Regions from separate parts of the Pseudoduganella sp. GW821-FHT12E03 genome, predicted to be linked through region 1. Evidence: predicted binding sites of a transcription regulator. Region 1 holds the regulator's gene; each other region holds the start of a gene.

The links. Region 1 encodes LexA, which represses DNA repair genes until DNA is damaged. Its sites were predicted from a motif close to ACTGTATNNNNATACAGT; they were not measured.
Region 2: a site for LexA is predicted at 3,758-3,775, ahead of dinB (DNA polymerase IV). Genes of this name have one in related genera too.
Region 3: a site for LexA is predicted at 1,817-1,834, ahead of recA (recombinase RecA). Genes of this name have one in related genera too.

The regions. Positions count from the first base shown of each region.
Region 1 covers NZ_JBXAQJ010000009.1:232,765-238,843, forward strand. The annotation lists gene rplI (50S ribosomal protein L9) at 88-540, opposite strand; gene rpsR (30S ribosomal protein S18) at 572-862, opposite strand; gene priB (primosomal replication protein N) at 864-1,169, opposite strand; gene rpsF (30S ribosomal protein S6) at 1,189-1,566, opposite strand; gene lexA (transcriptional repressor LexA) at 1,816-2,481, shown strand; gene AC1RRC_RS23085 (glutathione S-transferase family protein) at 2,481-3,107, shown strand; gene AC1RRC_RS23090 (helix-turn-helix domain-containing protein) at 3,152-3,349, shown strand; gene AC1RRC_RS23095 (cystathionine gamma-synthase family protein) at 3,390-4,634, opposite strand; gene purF (amidophosphoribosyltransferase) at 4,732-6,079, opposite strand, start outside.
Region 2 covers NZ_JBXAQJ010000015.1:696-6,774, reverse strand. The annotation lists gene AC1RRC_RS29315 (TetR/AcrR family transcriptional regulator) at 1-98, shown strand, start outside; gene AC1RRC_RS29310 (L-asparaginase) at 186-941, opposite strand; gene AC1RRC_RS29305 (asparaginase domain-containing protein) at 1,090-1,575, shown strand; gene AC1RRC_RS29300 (recombination-associated protein RdgC) at 1,608-2,504, opposite strand; gene dinB (DNA polymerase IV) at 2,572-3,726, opposite strand; gene AC1RRC_RS29290 (methyl-accepting chemotaxis protein) at 3,899-5,479, shown strand; gene AC1RRC_RS29285 (helix-turn-helix domain-containing protein) at 5,501-6,079, opposite strand, start outside.
Region 3 covers NZ_JBXAQJ010000005.1:295,681-301,759, forward strand. The annotation lists gene recX (recombination regulator RecX) at 158-613, opposite strand; gene recA (recombinase RecA) at 693-1,766, opposite strand; gene AC1RRC_RS14870 (response regulator) at 1,950-2,642, shown strand; gene AC1RRC_RS14875 (sensor histidine kinase) at 2,651-4,171, shown strand; gene AC1RRC_RS14880 (DUF4212 domain-containing protein) at 4,164-4,430, shown strand; gene AC1RRC_RS14885 (sodium:solute symporter family protein) at 4,427-6,079, shown strand, end outside.

The sequences.
Region 1 (6,079 bases):
TTAGTTGGTTGCAATAAAAAAGCCGGGACAAGCCCGGCTTTTCTATTTGTACAACAAGTCTACCTTTAATATTCCCTTGGGGAAATATTAAGCAGCTTCGCCAACGACGGCGACGGTCACGTCGACCACCACGTCGGTGTGCAGCGCTACGGACACGGCGTGCTCGCCGGTGACCTTCAGCGGGCCGTTCGGCATGCGAACAGCTGCTTTTTCAACAGGGAAACCTGCTTTGGTCAGGGCTTCAGCGATGTCGAAGTTGGTCACGGAACCGAACAGACGGCCGTCAACGCCGGCTTTCTGCGATACGGTCACGGTCATGCCGTTCAGCTTTTCGCCTTGGGCTTGAGCAGCGGCCAGCTTGGCGGCAGCTGCTTTTTCCAGTTCGGCGCGCTTGGCTTCGAATTCAGCCACAGCAGCGGTGGTCGCACGGCGAGCCAGCTTTTGTGGGATCAGGAAGTTACGTGCGTAGCCGTCTTTGACTTTCACCACGTCGCCCAGGTTGCCGACGTTAACAACTTTTTCCAACAGAATGATTTGCATAGTATTCTCCAGATTCTATCGACTGCCGCAATTAAGCGTTGTGCAGGTCGGTGTACGGCAGCAGGGCCAGGTAGCGAGCGCGTTTGATCGCGGTGTCAACTTGACGCTGGTAGTGTGCTTTGGTGCCGGTCAGGCGTGCTGGCATGATTTTGCCGTTTTCCTGAACGAAATCTTTCAGAGTGTCTACGTCTTTGTAGTCCACTTGCTCAACGTTAGCGGCGGTGAAGCGGCAGAACTTCTTACGCTTGAACAGCGGGTTTTGCTGTTTGCGCTTTTCTTTCAGCTTGAGCTTGTTTTTGTCGAACTTTTTACCGAATGCCATTTTAGGCTCCTGTATCTAATAAACGAAAATCAATGATGTGAAACACCAGGCTTTTGCTATTGCGGCTTTTCTTGGCCAGGAATCCCTTGAACTGGTACAGCCCGCCGAGCGGCGCCTGGCTGAACCGGCTTGAAATCTCACCCGCTGCAACAGCGGAGATCTCAAACTCGGCCAGGCGCTGTATGCCGGCTTCCGTTTGCTGCGAACTGTGCTGCAACGTGGCATTCACAATCGGCAGTCCTGCGGGGGTATAACGGACCAGATCCCTTTCGGTGATCAGGGCGGTTACAACAAGCTGGTTATCCAGTGTGGTTCCTGATCAGTACTTAGGCGGCAGCGGCAGCTTGGGCTTCGGCGCGATGGCTCTTGGCCGCGTCTTCACGTTGTACCGATTTCATCATCGGCGAAGGAGCGGTTTCCGCTTTCTTCATTTTCACGGTCAGGTGACGCAGCACGGCATCATTGAATTTGAAGGCGGTTTCCAACTCGACCAGGGTCTCGTTGTCGCATTCGATGTTCAGGCAGATGTAGTGTGCTTTAGCCAGTTTCTGGATCGAGTAAGCCATTTGACGGCGGCCCCAATCTTCCACGCGGTGTACGTTACCGCCGCGCGAGGTCACGCTGGCTTTGTAACGTTCGATCATCGCAGGAACTTGCTCGCTTTGGTCCGGGTGGACGATAAATACGATTTCATAGTGACGCATGAAAACTCCCTTAAGGACTGTGATAATTGCCCACCCCGGCGTCAAGACGGGTGTGGGAAGAGGTAAGCCCTCGATTATAGCCTGCTTTCTGAGCAATCGCAACATCACGTCACGCGCCACATACCCATTCCCTGGAGCGCCCTCCATGAAAATAATTTGTTCCGCACAGCGAAAAACCCTTGCAATAGCGGTCACACTGTACAAAAATACAGACTGTCTATATCCACAGCTTTTATAAGCTCCCGCATCATGATCAAGCTCACCGCACGCCAGGAACAAATTCTCAATCTGATCAAGGATGCCATCGACAACACCGGCTTCCCTCCAACCCGCGCGGAAATCGCGGCGGAACTGGGTTTCAAGTCCGCCAACGCGGCCGAAGAACATTTACAAGCGCTGGCGCGCAAAGGCGCGATTGAAATCGCCGCCGGCACCTCGCGCGGCATCCGCCTGCTTGGCGCGCATGCGGAATCGGCGCGCGCGGCCGCCGGTGCTGCCGCCGCCGCCGCGGCAGCGGCCGTCAGTAATTTGCTGTCCCTGCCCCTGATCGGCCGCGTGGCAGCCGGCTCGCCCATCCTGGCCCAGGAAAACCTGGAAACCAGCTACAACGTCGACCCGGCCCTGTTTTCCGCCAAACCGGACTTCCTGCTGAAAGTGCGCGGCGAATCAATGCGCGACATCGGCATCATGGATGGCGATTTACTGGCCGTAAAAAAAGTCGACAGCGCCAAGAACGGGCAAGTGGTGGTGGCCCGCATCGGCAACGAAGTCACCGTCAAACGCTACCGCAAAACCGGCTCCACCATTGAACTGTTGCCGGAAAACCCGGACTTCAAGGTCATCACGGTGAATCCGGAAGCCGACGAGTTCGCGCTGGAGGGCTTGGCGGTGGGCTTGCTGCGGACCTGGCACTAATGAGTGCGTTCCAGCTTTACGGCAATTGCGAGTCCGGCCACAGCTATAAGGTCAAACTGGCCATGGAAGTGGCCGGGGTTGCGCACAGCTATACAGAGATCGACTTGAAGCTGGACCGCCTGGACCGGCCGGAGCCGTTCCGCAGCCTGGCCAAATATGGCGAAGTACCGTTGCTCGTGCATGACGGCCAGGCGTATGTGCAATCGAACGCGATCCTGCTGCACCTGGCCGAGCATTTACAGGCCTACGGCGGCGAGTCGCGGCAGCGGCTCGAGCGCGTGCGGGAATGGCTGTTCTGGGAAGCCAACCGCATCGGCTTTTCCATGGCGCATTTGCGCTATGGGCAAAAGTTCGATCCGGTCGCCTACGCGGGCACGGTGCTGCAGTGGTTCCGCCATCGCTTCGATGCCGATATCGCGCGGCTGGACGACGAGTTATCGGATGGCCGCCTGTTCCTGCTCGATGACCAGCTGACGGTCGCCGATTTTTCCATCTGCGGCTACCTGTTCTGGCCGGAGCAGGCCAAGGTCAGCTATCCGCCACGGGTGCAGGCGTGGCTGGACCGGATCGCCTCGCTGCCGGGGTGGCGGCATCCATATCAGATGGAAGGGGCCGCTCCCTGGTAAGCCGCCTGCGCGACGGCGACCATACCCCGCATGAAGTGGTCGGCATGATGGTCAAGAATGACTGGACTCCCGTGCGCGCATGGCGCGAGCATCTTGGACTGACGCAACAGGAAGTAGCGGAACGCCTGGATATTTCCCAATCCGCCTACGCGCAACAGGAAGCCAGCGACAAACTTCGGAAAGCAACGCGGGAAAAGATTACAGGCGCTTTCAATATCGCACCTGCCTTATTGAACCTCTGAGACTACGGTGAGCGGCGGCAAAGCGCCGCCCGGCATGTCATCAAAACGCCGCCAGCGCATCCCTGAAGTCCGCCAGCAAATCCGCCGTATCTTCAATTCCTACCGAGACCCGGATCAGCGATTCCGCGATTCCCATCGAGGCCCGGCGTTCCGCCCCCATCTCAAAGAAGATCGTGTGCGACACGGGAATGATCAGGGTGCGCGTGTCGCCCAGGTTCGACGCCGGCACGGCCAGTTTCAGCTTGTTCAGGAAGTCGAAGCAATCGATGCCGTCTTTCAGCTCAAAGCTCAGCAGCGAACCCGCCGCGCGGAACAGTTCCGACGTCACGCCATGCTGCGGGTGCGATGCCAGGCCGGGGTAATACACGGCGGCCACGCGGTCGTCGGCTTCCAGCAATTGCGCCAGCGCCAGCGCATTGGCGCAGGTGCGTTCCATGCGCAGGGCCAGTGTTTCCGCGCCCAGCGCGATGTGGTGCGCCGCTTCCGGACCCAGCGAGGCGCCGAAGTCCCGTAATCCCTTGGCGCGGATTTGCGTGATGCCCCATTGCACCGGCGCGGCTTTTTTATAGTTCTCGTAAATGTTCGGGAACTTCGTCCAGTCGTATTCGCCGGTATCGGTCAGCGCGCCGCCCAGCGCCGCGCCGTGGCCGCCGATCGACTTGGTCAGCGAATTGACCACCAGGCCGGCGCCCACGGCTTTCGGCGCGAACAGGTACGGCGTCGTCATCGTGTTGTCGACGATGTACAGGATGCCGCGTGCCTTGCACAGCTCGCCAATGCGCTTCAAATCCGCCACTTGCGTGCGCGGGTTGGCGATGGTTTCCACGAACACGATGCGGGTGTCCGGGGTCAAAGCCGCTTCAACGTTACTCACGTCGGTGGCGTCGACAAAGTCGACCGCCACGCCCTGGCTGGCCACGGTTTGCCACAGCGAGTTGGTGTTACCGAACAGGAAAGAAGACGACACCACGTGGTCGCCCGCGCGCAGCAAGCCCTGGAACACGGCGCCGATCGCGCCCATGCCAGTGGCGAAGCATAGCGTCGCAATGCCCTGCTCCATCTTGCTGACTTTGTCTTCGAGCGCGGAGACGGTCGGATTGCCCTGGCGGCCATAGCGGAAGCCCGGTTCCTTGCCCTGGAACACCGACGCCAGCTGGCGCGCATCGGCATAGCCGAACGTCACCGAGGTGTGCACCGGCTTGTGCAGCGAACCGTGCTCGATGGGCTTTTGGCGGTCGTTGTGCAGGATGGTGGTGGTAAAGCCGTAAGTTTTCTTTTCAGTCATGGTCTGAGGTGCGGATGCCCGGCCAAGGGAAGTGGCCCGGCACCCGTCGCTAAAATTAAAAAGCCCGGAACGCATCCGGGCTTGAGTCAGGCCAGCATCACCCTTCGGTGGTGGCCGCGTTCAAGTTCAACTGGGTGCGGGCCGCGTCTTCCACCACTGCCTTTTTGGGGTTGTGGCGGGCATGCTCCAGCTTGTCCAGGTAATCCGGCGACACGTCGCCGGTGATATACACGCCGTCGAAGCACGAGGCTTCGAAGCTGGTGAGGTTGGGGTTGACGTCGGAAATCGCTTTTTTCAGCGCGTCGATATCTTGGTACACCAGGTAATCGGCGGTGATTTCCTTGCACACTTCTTCCACCGTGCGGCCGTGGGCGATCAGTTCGTCGCGGGTCGGCATGTCGATGCCGTACACGTTCGGGTACAGCACTGGTGGCGCGGCGGACGCGAAGATGACTTTCTTGGCGCCGGAATCGCGCGCCATTTGCACGATTTCACGCGACGTGGTGCCGCGCACGATGGAGTCGTCCACCAGCAGCACGTTCTTGCCCTTGAATTCATCGCCGATCGCGTTCAGTTTCTGGCGCACGGATTTGCGGCGCGCAGCCTGGCCCGGCATGATGAAGGTACGGCCGATATAGCGGTTCTTGATGAAGCCTTCGCGGTATTCCACGCCCAGGCGCAGCGCCAGCTGGATCGCGGCCGGACGGGACGAATCCGGGATCGGCATCACCACGTCGATTTCGCCTTCCGGAATTTCACGCTTGATCTTGTCAGCCAGGTATTCGCCCATTTTCAGGCGGGTCGCATACACCGAGGCGCCATCGATCACCGAGTCCGGACGGGCCAGGTAGACGAATTCAAACACGCACGGCTGCAAGGTTGGGTTGTCGGCGCACTGCTGCGCGTGCAGCTGCTTGTCGGCGTCGATGAACAACGCTTCGCCCGGCGCCACATCGCGCACGAAGCGGAAGCCCATGCCTTCGAGCGCCACGGATTCCGAGGCGATCATGTATTCGGCGCCCTGCTCGGTTTCATTGATGCCCAGGCACAATGGACGGATACCGTTCGGGTCGCGGAACGCCAGCAAGCCGACGCCGGCGATTTGCGCCACGGCGGCATAGCCGCCGCGCACACGGCGCATCAGCACCTGGACCGCCTTGAAGATCGCTTCCGGATCCAGCACCAGGCCGCTGGTGGCTTTATGGATTTCGTGCGCCAGCACGTTCAACAGCACTTCCGAATCGGAATCCGTGTTGATGTGGCGGCGGTCATTCTTGAACATTTCCTCTTTCAACTGTTCCCAGTTGGTGAGGTTGCCGTTGTGCGCCAGGGTGATGCCGAACGGCGCGTTCACGTAGAACGGCTGCGCTTCCTCTTCGCTCGACGAACCGGCGGTCGGATAGCGGCAGTGGCCGATGCCGGAATTGCCGGCCAGCGAGCGCATG
Region 2 (6,079 bases), on a different contig from region 1:
GCCAGGCGTTGCTCGATACGGCCAGCCAGCAGGCGCTGGTAACAACCACCGCCGACATGTTCCTTGCCTACTACGCCATGTCACACCCTGGGGTCTGACCCCATTTATGACAAAAGTGGACATTTCAGAAGCACCGGATGTCCATTTTTGTCACATTCGGGGTCTGACCCCAGGGTGTGACATCTTTATGGGGTTTCTGGGATACCGGAGAAATTCGGCTTCGGCAACGGCATCACATGCACGCGGCTCCACAAACCGGCCCAGCCGGGCGGCCACGGTAAATCCGGGCCGCTGTAGGCGGGCAAGCCGGCGCGCACCGGGACCACCGGCACCGCCGGCATGTCGGTCAGCGGGCCACCGTCAGGGCGCTGCATATCGAGGCTGTACATGTAGCCAGGCAGCAGCGCGTCGCACACCATGGCAAACCACGCGGTATGGTCTTCATCGCGGCCCAGCGCCTGCGCCAGTCCCTGCGGATCGAATTTCGCCAGCGCGTGGATCAATTCATCGGTATCGGCGCCGGGATTATCGCCCCAGCCCATCACCGGATTCACGTTGTAATCGGCGCCCGAGCCATACCAGCCTTCACGCCAGGCGCGCTGCATCCAGTCGCGCGGGCCAGTGAACAAATGCCAGCGCCAGTGCAGGCCGGACGGCTTCGGCCACGAATGCAGGTACAGCTTCTGGTAACCCGCCTGGTGCAGGGCGCGCACCATCGCCATCAGGCGCGCGTGCGGCATGCGGTCCGGCGGGGCGCGCCGGAACAAAATCGCTTCGCCATCGGCATACTGCACTTCATCGGTCGACAAATTCAAATCCAGGGTGCGCGACTCGCCACCGAAGCGGGCAGAAATCCAGCCGGTCAACAGGTTGACCGCCGTGATCACGCCATAGCCGCGGAATCGGTGGAAGATGACAGTGCCGGGGGCAAGTGCTTTCATGGTCGTGCGAGGTGCCTGCTACACAAAGAGTCCAGTGTAGTCATAGCTTACCGGACTTTCCAGCCCATCATGCACGCAAATGCGGAATGTTTCATATGGCTGCGCTTCGCGTTATCATTCTGTCCTTGCTCACCCATGGAATGACATCATGACCCTGCGTATCCTCGCATCCGGCGGCACGTTCGATAAACATTACAATGAATTGAACGGCAGCCTGGGTTTCGCCGACAGCCACCTGCCACAAGCGATCGCCCGCTCCCGCATGACCATCAATCCGGCGCTGGAATTGCTGCCGCTGATGGATTCGCTCGATATGCAAGATGAAGACCGCCAGCGCATCCTGGCGTCATGCCAGGCCGCCAAAGAGCATGCCATCGTCATCATCCATGGCACCGACACCATGAGAGAGACCGCCGCCGTGCTGGGCGCCGCCAACCTGGAGCAGACCATCGTGCTGACCGGCGCGATGATTCCGTATGAAATCGCCAATTCGGACGCCCTGTTCAACCTGGGCTTCGCATGCGGCGTCGCGCAAATCCTCACGCCGGGCGTGTACGTCGCCATGAACGGCAAGGTGTTCCCGTGGGATGACGTGCAAAAGAACCGCGCCGCCGGCGTGTTCCAGAACTTGTAAAAAAATATGGGGCCCGCAGGCCCCATATTTTTTTATGCCTTGGCTTCGCCGCCCAGGGCTTCCACCACGTCGGCCATCAGCTTCGACAATTCACCCGTCATCAGCATGAAGTCGCCATCGAAGCGTTCGTCGTCGTTGCGCGTGCTGTTTTCCGTTTCCTTCAGCACGTCCAGCGGCTTGACGCCTTTCAGCGCCAACGATTCCGTCAGGGTGAACGAAATCTTGCTGTCCCACGTCATTGCCAGGCGCGTGCACTGCTTGCCGGAGGCGATGTGGCGGCGCACTTCGTCGGCTTCCAGCGTGTGGCGCACATAGCGCACGGCCGCCTTGCTTTCGCCGGTGGCGCGCAATTCGGTGTCCATGTCGACCGTGAACCCGGCCGGCGCATCGTCGGCCTGCAGCCATTCGGTCATCACGCCCACCGGCGAGCGGTTGACGCGCAGGCTTTCCAGCGGCATGCGGTCGACGGCTTTCAACAACAGCTTGATCACTTCATCGGCCTTGGCCGGGCTGGCCGCATCGACCACCAGCCAGCCGTTGACCGGGTCGATCCAGGTCCACACGTTGCCGCGGATCGAGAAGGCGCGCGGCAACAGTTCGTCCGCCACGCGTTCTTTCAATTCTTTCATGGCTTTTTTGCCGGGCGCGAAGCCTTGCGCTTCTTCCATTTCCGCGGCACGGGCCTTGGCCACCTGGTTGATGACGGTGGCTGGCAACAGTTTTTTCTCGGTGCCCAGCAGAATCAGCATCTGCTTGTTCACCACGTGCACCAGGCCGCCGTTTGGACGCGGTTTGTCCCAGCCCTGGCGCAGCAATTCATTGCTGCTGGCCGGCGAAAACGCGTTCGATGCCAGCGCCGCCTCGAGTTGCTCAGGAGTAAATGCCCAGGGTGCGGGCAGACGGTAAATTTGTAGATTTTTGAACCACATACGGTTTGTTTGCCTTGTTCAGCTAATTCCGGGGGAACGACATTTTACACGCCGCGCCACCCACTTCTTAAAGGTCGGAAAAAAGTTCCCCTTGTGTTGCAACATCATGCAGCGCCAGTTCATCGATGCCCGACAGGGCACTGACGCGCACACCCAATAACCGCAAGCGCTGGTCCAGCGGCACCCGCCGCAGGCACTCGCCCGCCGCGCGGCGGATCACCGCGCCATCGCAGGTCGGCGCCGGCAGCGTGACGTCGCGCGTGACGGTGTGAAAATCCGCATAGCGCAGCTTGATGCCCACCGTGCGCCCCACGCAGCGCTTGCGCACCAGGTCTTCCCCCAGGCGCAGGCACAGCCGCGTGAAAATCTCCGACAGCACGTCCTTGTCATGCTTCGCATGTAAATCGCGCTCGAACGTGGTTTCGCGGCTCACGGTCTTCGGTTCCGAACTGGTCGATATCGACCGTTCGTCCTGGCCATGCGACACGCGCGCCAGCCACTGCGCATAATTCAAGCCAAAATATTCCTGCAGCAGCTTGGGTTCGGCCGCCGCCAGCTCCCCCACGGTAAAGATGCCCAGCGTGGCCAGTTTGTCATTGGCCTTGGGACCGATCCCGTTAATTTTCCGCACCGGCAGCGGCCAGATCCGGGTCGGCACGTCATCCATCGCCACCACCGTCAAGCCATTCGGCTTTTCCAGGTCGGAGCACACTTTCGCCAGCAATTTGTTGGGCGCGATACCGATCGAACAGGTCAGCCCCGTCGCCTCCCTGACCGCGTCCTTCAGGCGCTGCGCCAGCTCGCGCGTTTCCCCTTCCACTTCGGTCAGGTCGATATAAATTTCATCGATGCCCCGGTCTTCGATTTGCGGCGCGATGGCCGCCACCGCCGCCTTGAACAGGCGCGAATAGCGGCGGTACGAGTCAAAGTCCGTCGGCAGCAAAATCGCTTCCGGCGCCAGCGCGGCGGCCTTCATCATGCCCATCGCGGAAAACACGCCCAGCGCCCGCGCTTCATACGTCGAAGTGGTGACCACGCCCCGTCCCACATATTCCTTCAGGCGGTAGTAGCGCCGGCTGCCATCGGGCAGGATGGCCGGCTGGTGCGCCGTGCGGCCGCCGATCACCACCGGCTGCCCGCGCAATTCCGGATAGCGCAGCAATTCGACGGACGCGTAAAACGCATCCATGTCGAGATGGGCGATGCGGCGGACGGCAGGCATGTGTGGCGCAATAACAAAAAACAATCGGATAACTGGGATTATATACAGCATTATAGGCGGTTGCTGTCCAGCACATACTTGAGCAAAGGATGAAATACGGGCAAGCTGGGATCGCTATCCGCGTTTCGTCTCTCATCTTCGTCTCTCACCAACCACCGTGAAAGGAATCACAGTGAGCTTGTCCAACTTGCGCATCGGTGCACGCCTCGGACTGGGTTTCGGCCTGACCATTGTCATCATGCTGATCATGTCGCTGGTCGGCATCAACCGCATCCGCCACACTGCCTCACTGACCGACCAGATCGTGCACCAGCGTTATGCCAAGGTCGCACTGACCAATGAATTCCGCAGCTTCGCCAACCGTGGCGCGCAAGCGCTGCGCAATGCGATGCTGGCGCCCAACGCGGCGCAGGCGCAAACCTTCCTGGCGCAAATGGCCGACGCCGACCGCGCCGGCGATGAACGCGCCGCCAAGTTCGCAACCATGCTGAAAGACGACGAGCGCCAGATGTTCAACGAGTCGGGCGAAGCCTTCAAGGCCTATGCCGCCACGCGCGCGGCGGCGCTCAGCACCATGGCCGGAGACGACCGCGAAGCCGCCGTGCAGGCGCTGTTCAAGGACGTGATCCCGGTGCAGAACGCTTACTTCGGCAAGCTGGACGCGATGCTGAAATACCAGACCGAGCAAATGGAAAAAGATGGCAAGGAAGCCGATGCCGCGGCCAGTTTCGCCACCACGCTGATGCTGTCGCTGCTGGCCCTGGCGACCTTGCTGTCGCTGGGCGGAGGCTATGCCATCACGCGTTCCGTCACCACACCGATCAACGAAGCCGTGCACCTGGCGGAAACCGTGGCGCAGGGCGACCTGACGGTCGCCATCCAGACCGACCGGCGCGACGAGACAGGCCGCCTGCTCAATGCGCTGAAAGACATGGTGGCCAGCCTGACGCGCACCGTCGGCGCCGTGCGGGCGGGCACTGACACCATCACCACCGCCTCGGCGGAAATCGCCGCCGGCAACAACGATCTATCGGCCCGCACCGAACAGCAGGCCGCCAGCCTGGAAGAAACCGCGTCATCGATGGAAGAATTGACGTCCACTGTCAAGCAAAACGCCGACAATGCGCGCCAGGCCAACCAGCTGGTGGTGTTTGCGGCGGACTTCGCCAACAAGGGTGGCAATGTGGTGAGCCAGGTGGTCGATACCATGGGCTCGATCAAGGAAAGCTCGGGCAAGATCGCCGACATCATCGGCACCATCGACGGCATTGCGTTCCAGACCAATATCCTGGCGCTCAATGCGGCGGTGGAAGCGGCGCGGGCGGGCGAACAGGGCCGCGGCTTTGCCGTGGTCGCGTCGGAAGTGCGCACCCTGGCGCAGCGCTCTGCGGCGGCGGCCAAGGAAATCAAGGAATTGATCAATGATTCCGTGGCCAAGGTCGATACCGGTGGCAAGCTGGTCGATGAAGCCGGCGCCACCATGCAGCAAATCGTATCGTCCGTGAAACAGGTGGCCGACATCATGAGCGAGATCGCGGGCGCCAGCGCGGAACAGAGTTCCGGCATCGAACAGGTCAATCTCGCCATCACCGACATGGACGCCGCCACTCAGCAAAATGCCGCGCTGGTGGAACAGGCGGCAGCCGCCGCCTCCAGCATGCAGCAGCAGGCGGTGCAACTGGCCGAGGCGGTGGCGGTGTTCAAGATGCATGGCCATCAGTCGGCATCGGGGCGCTCGCTGGCGCTGCGATGAACTGTGCCGCCATGCCCGCCCCTACGCGGCCAGCTCGTTGCCCGCCAGGTAGCCCCGCGCACGGAACCACGCGGCCGACGCCTCATCGGCGGGGAAGAACGCTTCGAGCCGCAATTCATGCACCGTCACGTCGTGCGGCGTGCCCAGGGTCGTGATGGTGGTGAACAAATTCAATTCCACCCCATCCTTGCTGATCTGCAGCGGTAAAAACGGCAAGGCGCGGCGGTCCAGGTTAGGCGGCGGCATGCCGCCCAGGCCCGCCAGCGCCGTCAATTCGCCCAGCAAGGCGGTCGCTTCGCTGCCCGGGCCATCGCTCATGGCTTCGCGCTGTATCCAGTGCAGCAAATCCGCGCCGACATCGTGTTCGTTGCGCACGTATTGGCGCAGGCCGCCGGGCGCCATCATCAGCTTGAGCACATTGACGCTGCCATCGCGCGGGATCGCCGCCTCGGCCGGCATGTCGAGCAGCCATTTCATGAAGCCGGCGGCCGGTTCATTGTGCATCACCAGGTTCCACAGCCGGTCCACCACCAGCGCCGGATAAGGCGCCTGCTGCGCCAGCATGAAGTCCAGCGCCTGTTTCACGGCGCGTAATTCCGG
Region 3 (6,079 bases), on a different contig from region 1:
CACGTTGCCGCAGCTTCTACGGACAACCACCGCCCCCGCGGTGCTGCAAAAACCGTCAAAGTGTAGCACACGATTGCGCGAGTTGCGATGTGCCTTATATCAACTAGCAGGCAAATTCACACTACTTAGTAATTAAATATGGCAGGGTGATTACCACTTACTCGTCGTCGTCCGGACTGCCCTTCAGCGCTTCGCGCACCGCCTTTTGCGAAAACCCCCGCTGCATCAGGAAGCGCATTTGTTTGGCTTTTTGCTGCGCATCTTGCGCCACCGCGCCGAACTTGCGGCGCCACACTTCGACGCAGCGCGCGGTTTCATCTTCCGCCAGACCCGCCTTTAACTCGTGCAGCGCTTCGCCCTGGATGCCGTGGCTTTGCAATTCCGCCACGATGCGGCTGGCGCCATAGCGGGCGGAACGGCGGTGCACCAGCGATTCGGAAAAGCGTTCCTGCGACAGCCAGTTATTCTTTTCCAGGAAGTCCAGCAAGGCATCGATATCGTCGCCCTCTTCCGCGTGCCGGGCCAGCTTGCGACCCAGCTCGAGCCGGCTGTGCTCGCGCGTGGACAGCAGGCGCAAGGCACGGGCTTTCAGGCTGGGTTTGGGCATGGGCATCACGGACTCCGGAAATAACAAAGGCGGATGACGCGCTTGCGCGTGTCTCCGCCTTACATTGCTACATACTAATTAAAGCTTAGTCGACAGCTTTCAGCTTCGGCGCCGGTGCGGCGTCTTCCGCCGAAGGCGGCAATTCCCGCACACCCAAGGCTGCACGCACCTTGTTCTCGATTTCGCGCGCCAGGGCCGGGCGCTCTTTCAGGAACGTGCGGGCGTTATCCTTGCCCTGACCGATACGCTCACCGTTGTAGCTATACCAGGAACCGGATTTCTCCACGATCTTGTGCTCGGCGCCCAGATCCAGGATTTCACCTTCGCGCGACGTGCCTTCGCCATACAGGATGTCGAAGTGCGCTTCCTTGAACGGCGGCGACACTTTGTTCTTGACGACTTTGACCTTGGTTTCGTTACCGATCACTTCATCGCCGGACTTGATGGAACCGGTGCGGCGGATATCCAGGCGTACCGACGCGTAGAACTTCAGCGCGTTACCACCGGTCGTGGTTTCCGGGCTGCCGAACATCACGCCGATTTTCATGCGGATCTGGTTAATGAACACCACCAGCGTGTTGGTGCGGTTGATGGAACCGGTCAACTTGCGCAGTGCCTGCGACATCAGACGCGCCTGCAAACCTGGCAGCGAGTCGCCCATGTCGCCTTCGATCTCGGCGCGCGGCGTCAGGGCGGCGACGGAGTCGATGACCACCATGTCCACACTGCCGGAGCGCACCAGCGCGTCGCAGATTTCCAGGGCCTGTTCGCCGGTATCCGGTTGCGAAATCAGCAACTCGCTCAGGTTCACGCCCAGTTTTTGTGCATAGACCACGTCCAGCGCGTGTTCCGCGTCGATGAACGCGCAGGTGCCGCCCAGTTTTTGCATTTCTGCAATGGTCTGCAGGGTCAAGGTGGTTTTACCGGACGATTCCGGACCGTAGATTTCCACCACGCGGCCGCGCGGCAAGCCGCCGACGCCCAACGCGATGTCCAGGCCCAGCGAGCCGGTGGACACGGTTTGCACTTCTTCGATCGGCACGCTGGAATCCATGCGCATCACGGAGCCCTTGCCGAATTGCTTTTCAATTTGCGCCAGCGCAGCGGCCAGCGCTTTGGCCTTTTCCGATGCGGGTACTGCGGCTTTCTTGTCGTCCATGATGGTCTCTCGGCGTGATGTTGACAGATGCGTGATTAGGTACAGGTGATACTGTATAAAAATCCAGTGGTTTTTGCAAGCGCTGTTTTTGCCGGCGTGCGAAATAACGAAATCGCGTAAAAGCTGGCAATGTTAAGCAAACTCTTACAAAATACCAACTCCCGCAGCTGATTCGAATCAACCATGCGTATTTTACTTGCCGAAGACGATAGCGTCCTGGCCGATGGCCTTACCCGTTCGCTGCGCCAGTCCGGCTATGCGATTGATTGCGTCAAGAATGGGCAGGAGGCGGACACTGCCCTGTCCACCCAGGAATTCGACTTGCTGATCCTGGACCTGGGCTTGCCGAAGATGCCGGGACTGGAAGTGTTGCGCCGGCTGCGCTCGCGCGGTTCGCTGCTGCCGGTCTTGATCCTGACGGCGGCCGATTCGATCGAACAGCGCGTCAATGGCCTCGACCTCGGGGCCGACGATTACATGGCCAAGCCGTTTGCGCTATCCGAACTGGAAGCGCGCGTGCGGGCGCTGACGCGGCGCGGCCAGGGCGGCGGCTCCACCGTCATCAAGCACGGCCCGCTGACCTATGACCAGGTCGGCCGCAGCGCCTATATCAATGACCAGATGCTGGATTTGTCGGCGCGCGAGCTGGGCTTGCTGGAAATCCTGCTGGCCCGCACCGGGCGCCTGGTGTCGAAAGAACAGTTGGTCGACCATCTGTGCGAATGGGGCGAAGAAGTGTCGAACAATGCCATCGAAGTCTACGTGCACCGCCTGCGCAAGAAGATCGAAGTGGGCGGCGTGCGCATTGCCACCGTGCGGGGGCTGGGCTATTGCCTGGAAAAATTCAGCGACGCCCCGCGCCCTGAATCCAAATAAAGCGCAGCGTGGGCGCCCCCTCCCCTGACGACGATCCCCAGTCCGCCTGGCAGGAGGGCGGCAGCAATGGTGGCGATGGCAGCGCGGAAATCCAGCATTCCCTGTTTGGCGAAATTCTCGACTGGATGCTGGCGCCCCTGCTGCTGCTGTGGCCCATGAGTATCGCCATCACCTACCTAGTGGCGAAATCCATCGCCAACCAGCCGTTCGACCACGCGCTGGAAGACAGCGTCACCGTGCTGGCCCAGCAAATCCGCGAAGTCGATGGCCGCATGGTGCCCCGCACCGGCGGTTCCGCCCGCGATTTGCTGCGCGCGGACGATGTCGACACCGTGTATTACCAGATCGTCGCACCCAGTGGCGAGATACAGGATGGCGACCGCGAATTGCCGCAGCCGCCGGAAGATGACCGCGACCGCCCGGGCGCGGTGCACTTCAGGAATGGCAACATGCATGGCACCCAGGTGCGCATCGCCTATTCTTTTGTTGTGCTGGAAGACCGCGGCGCGGAGGAAACCCGGCTGGCGCTGGTGCAGGTGGCGGAAACCCTGGAAAAGCGCGCCAAGCTGGCCAATGAAATCATCAAGGGCGTGATCCTGCCGCAATTCATCGTGCTGCCGATCGTGCTGGCGCTGGTGTGGTTTGCCCTGTCGCGCGGCTTGTCGCCGCTGGCGCAATTGCAGGAGCGTATCCGCGCGCGCAACCCGGATGATTTAAGTCCGATCGATGCGCGCCAGGTGCCGGAAGAAATCACGCCGCTGGTGCGCTCGCTCAATGACATGCTGGAGCGGCTGTCGCTGTCGATCGACATGCAAAAGCGCTTTATCGCGGACGCGGCGCACCAGATGAAAACCCCGCTGGCCGGCATGCGCATGCAGTCGGAACTGGCGCTGCGCCAGACCGACCAGGGAGAAATCCACCGCTCGCTGGAACAGCTGGCCAAAAGTTCGGAAGCGGCGACGCGCCTGGTCAACCAGTTGCTGGCGCTGGCCCGCGCGGAAAACCAGCCGCAGGCCGGCGCCGCGCTGTTGCCGCTGGACTTGCCGGAACTGGCCCGCAGCGCGGTGCGCGACTGGGTGCCGGCGTCCTTCAGCCACCGCATCGACCTCGGTTACGAAGGGCCGGACGACGGCATCGCGATTGCCGGCAATCCCACCATGCTGCGTGAAATGCTGTCCAACCTGATCGACAATGCGCTGCGCTATACGCCGCAGGGCGGCGCCGTCACCGTGCGCGTCAGGGCGGCCGGTGGCATGGCCGTGGTGGAAGTGGAAGACACCGGCCCGGGTATTCCGGAAACCGAACGGGGCCACGTGTTTGAACGCTTTTACCGCATCCTCGGCAGCACGGCGGAAGGTTCCGGCCTGGGACTGGCCATCGTGCGCGAGATCGCACAGCAGCATGACGCCAGCGTCGAACTGACAACCAACCCGCGCAGCCTGGCGCCGAAAATGCCGGGCTGCCTGTTCCGCCTGACGTTCCCTTTCTATACACCGCCGGCGCTGCCGGAATCGAGCGAGTATGAATGACCCCCGCCTGCATGCGCTGCGCATGGAACACTGGAGACAGACCCGCAACCTCACTGCCGTGCTGTTGCTGTTGTGGGTGGCCACGGTGTTCAGCGCGGTGTTCTTTGCGCGTGAACTAAGCGGCATGACCCTGTTCGGCTGGCCCCTGTCGTTTTACCTGGCGGCCCAGGGTGCGCTGCTGATGTTCCTGGCCATCATCGGCGGCTATGCGTGGCGCATGCGCGTGCTGGACCAGCGCTACCGGGACCAGTCGCCATGAAGCGCACCTTCTTCCAGCGCCTGTCGCGCTACTACCTGTTGTTTACCGGCGGTTTCGGCTGCTTCCTGCTGGCGCTGGCCATGCTGGAAAAAGAAGGCATGCCACGCGTGTGGATCGGCTATTTATTCATGCTGGCCACCATCACCCTGTACGCCTTCATCGGCCTGGTCAGCCGCACCTCGAACGTGTCGGAATATTATGTCGCGGGACGGCGCGTCCCGGCCCTGTTCAATGGCATGGCGACCGCCGCCGACTGGATTTCCGCCGCCAGCTTCATCAGCCTGGCCGGCACCCTGTACCTGCACGGCTTCGAAGGCCTGGCCTATATCCTGGGCTGGACCGGCGGCTATTGCCTGGTGGCGCTGCTGATCGCCCCTTACCTGCGCAAGTTCAGCCAGTACACGATTCCCGATTTCCTCGCGGCCCGCTATGGCGGACCGCATCACGGCCGCATCGTGCGCATGATGGCGGTGGCCGCCACCATCATTGTGTCGTTCACCTATGTGGTGGCGCAAATCTATGCGGTGGGGCTGATCGCGTCCCGCTTTACCGGAGTGGATTTCTCGGTCGGCATTTTCCTGGGCTTGGCCAGTATCCTGGTGTGCTCCTTCCTCGGCGGCATGCGCGCCATCACCTGGACCCAGGTGGCGCAATACATCATCATCCTGGTCGCGTTCTTGATGCCCGCCATCTGGCTGTCGGCCAAGCATGGCGGCAACCCTGTGCCGCAGGTGGCTTACGGAAAACTGTTGCCGCAATTGACCGCGCGCGAACAGGCCCTGCAGCACGATCCGAAAGAACAGGAAGTTCGGCGCCTGTACCAACAGCGCGCCGCCGACTATGCGGCCAAAGTGGAAGGCTTGCCCGGCACCTGGGACGCGGGGCGCTTTGACGCCCAGCGCCAGCTGGACGCCGTGAAGCAGCGCAATGGCAGTTTGCTGGAAATCCGCCAGGCGGAAAAAGCGCTGCTGGCCTATCCCAAGACCGTGGAAGAAGCCGCCGATGCGTGGGACGCGGCGCGGCGCTATTATGAACAGCGCGCCCTGCCCCCGGTACCACACGCGGAACCCTTTGCGGCGCCCAGCGCGCAGGCCTCCGATATCAAGCGCAATAACTTCCTGGCGCTGGTGTTTTGCCTGATGGTGGGCACGGCCGCCTTGCCGCACATCCTGATGCGCGCCTATACCACGCCGTCGGTGCATGAGACGCGGGTGTCGGTATTCTGGACGCTGTTCTTTATCCTGCTGATTTACCTGACCATTCCCGCGCTGGCCGTGATGGTGAAATACGACGTGTACACCGCCATGGTGGGCAGCAAATTTTCCCAGCTGCCGACCTGGGTGTCGTACTGGGCCAACGTGGACCGGGCGCACCCGCTGATCAGCATTGCCGACATCAACCGGGATGGCATCGTGCAACTGGCGGAAATCGCCTTCGATGGCGACGTACTGGTCCTGGCCACGCCGGAAATCGCGGGCTTGCCTTATGTGATTTCCGGGCTGGTGGCGGCTGGCGGCCTGGCGGCCGCCCTGTCCACCGCCGATGGCCTGCTGCTGGCGATTTCCAATGCGCTGTCGCACGACATTTATTACCAGACCGTCGATCCGCACGCGTCCACGCAAAAACGCGTGACGATTTCCAAGCTGCTG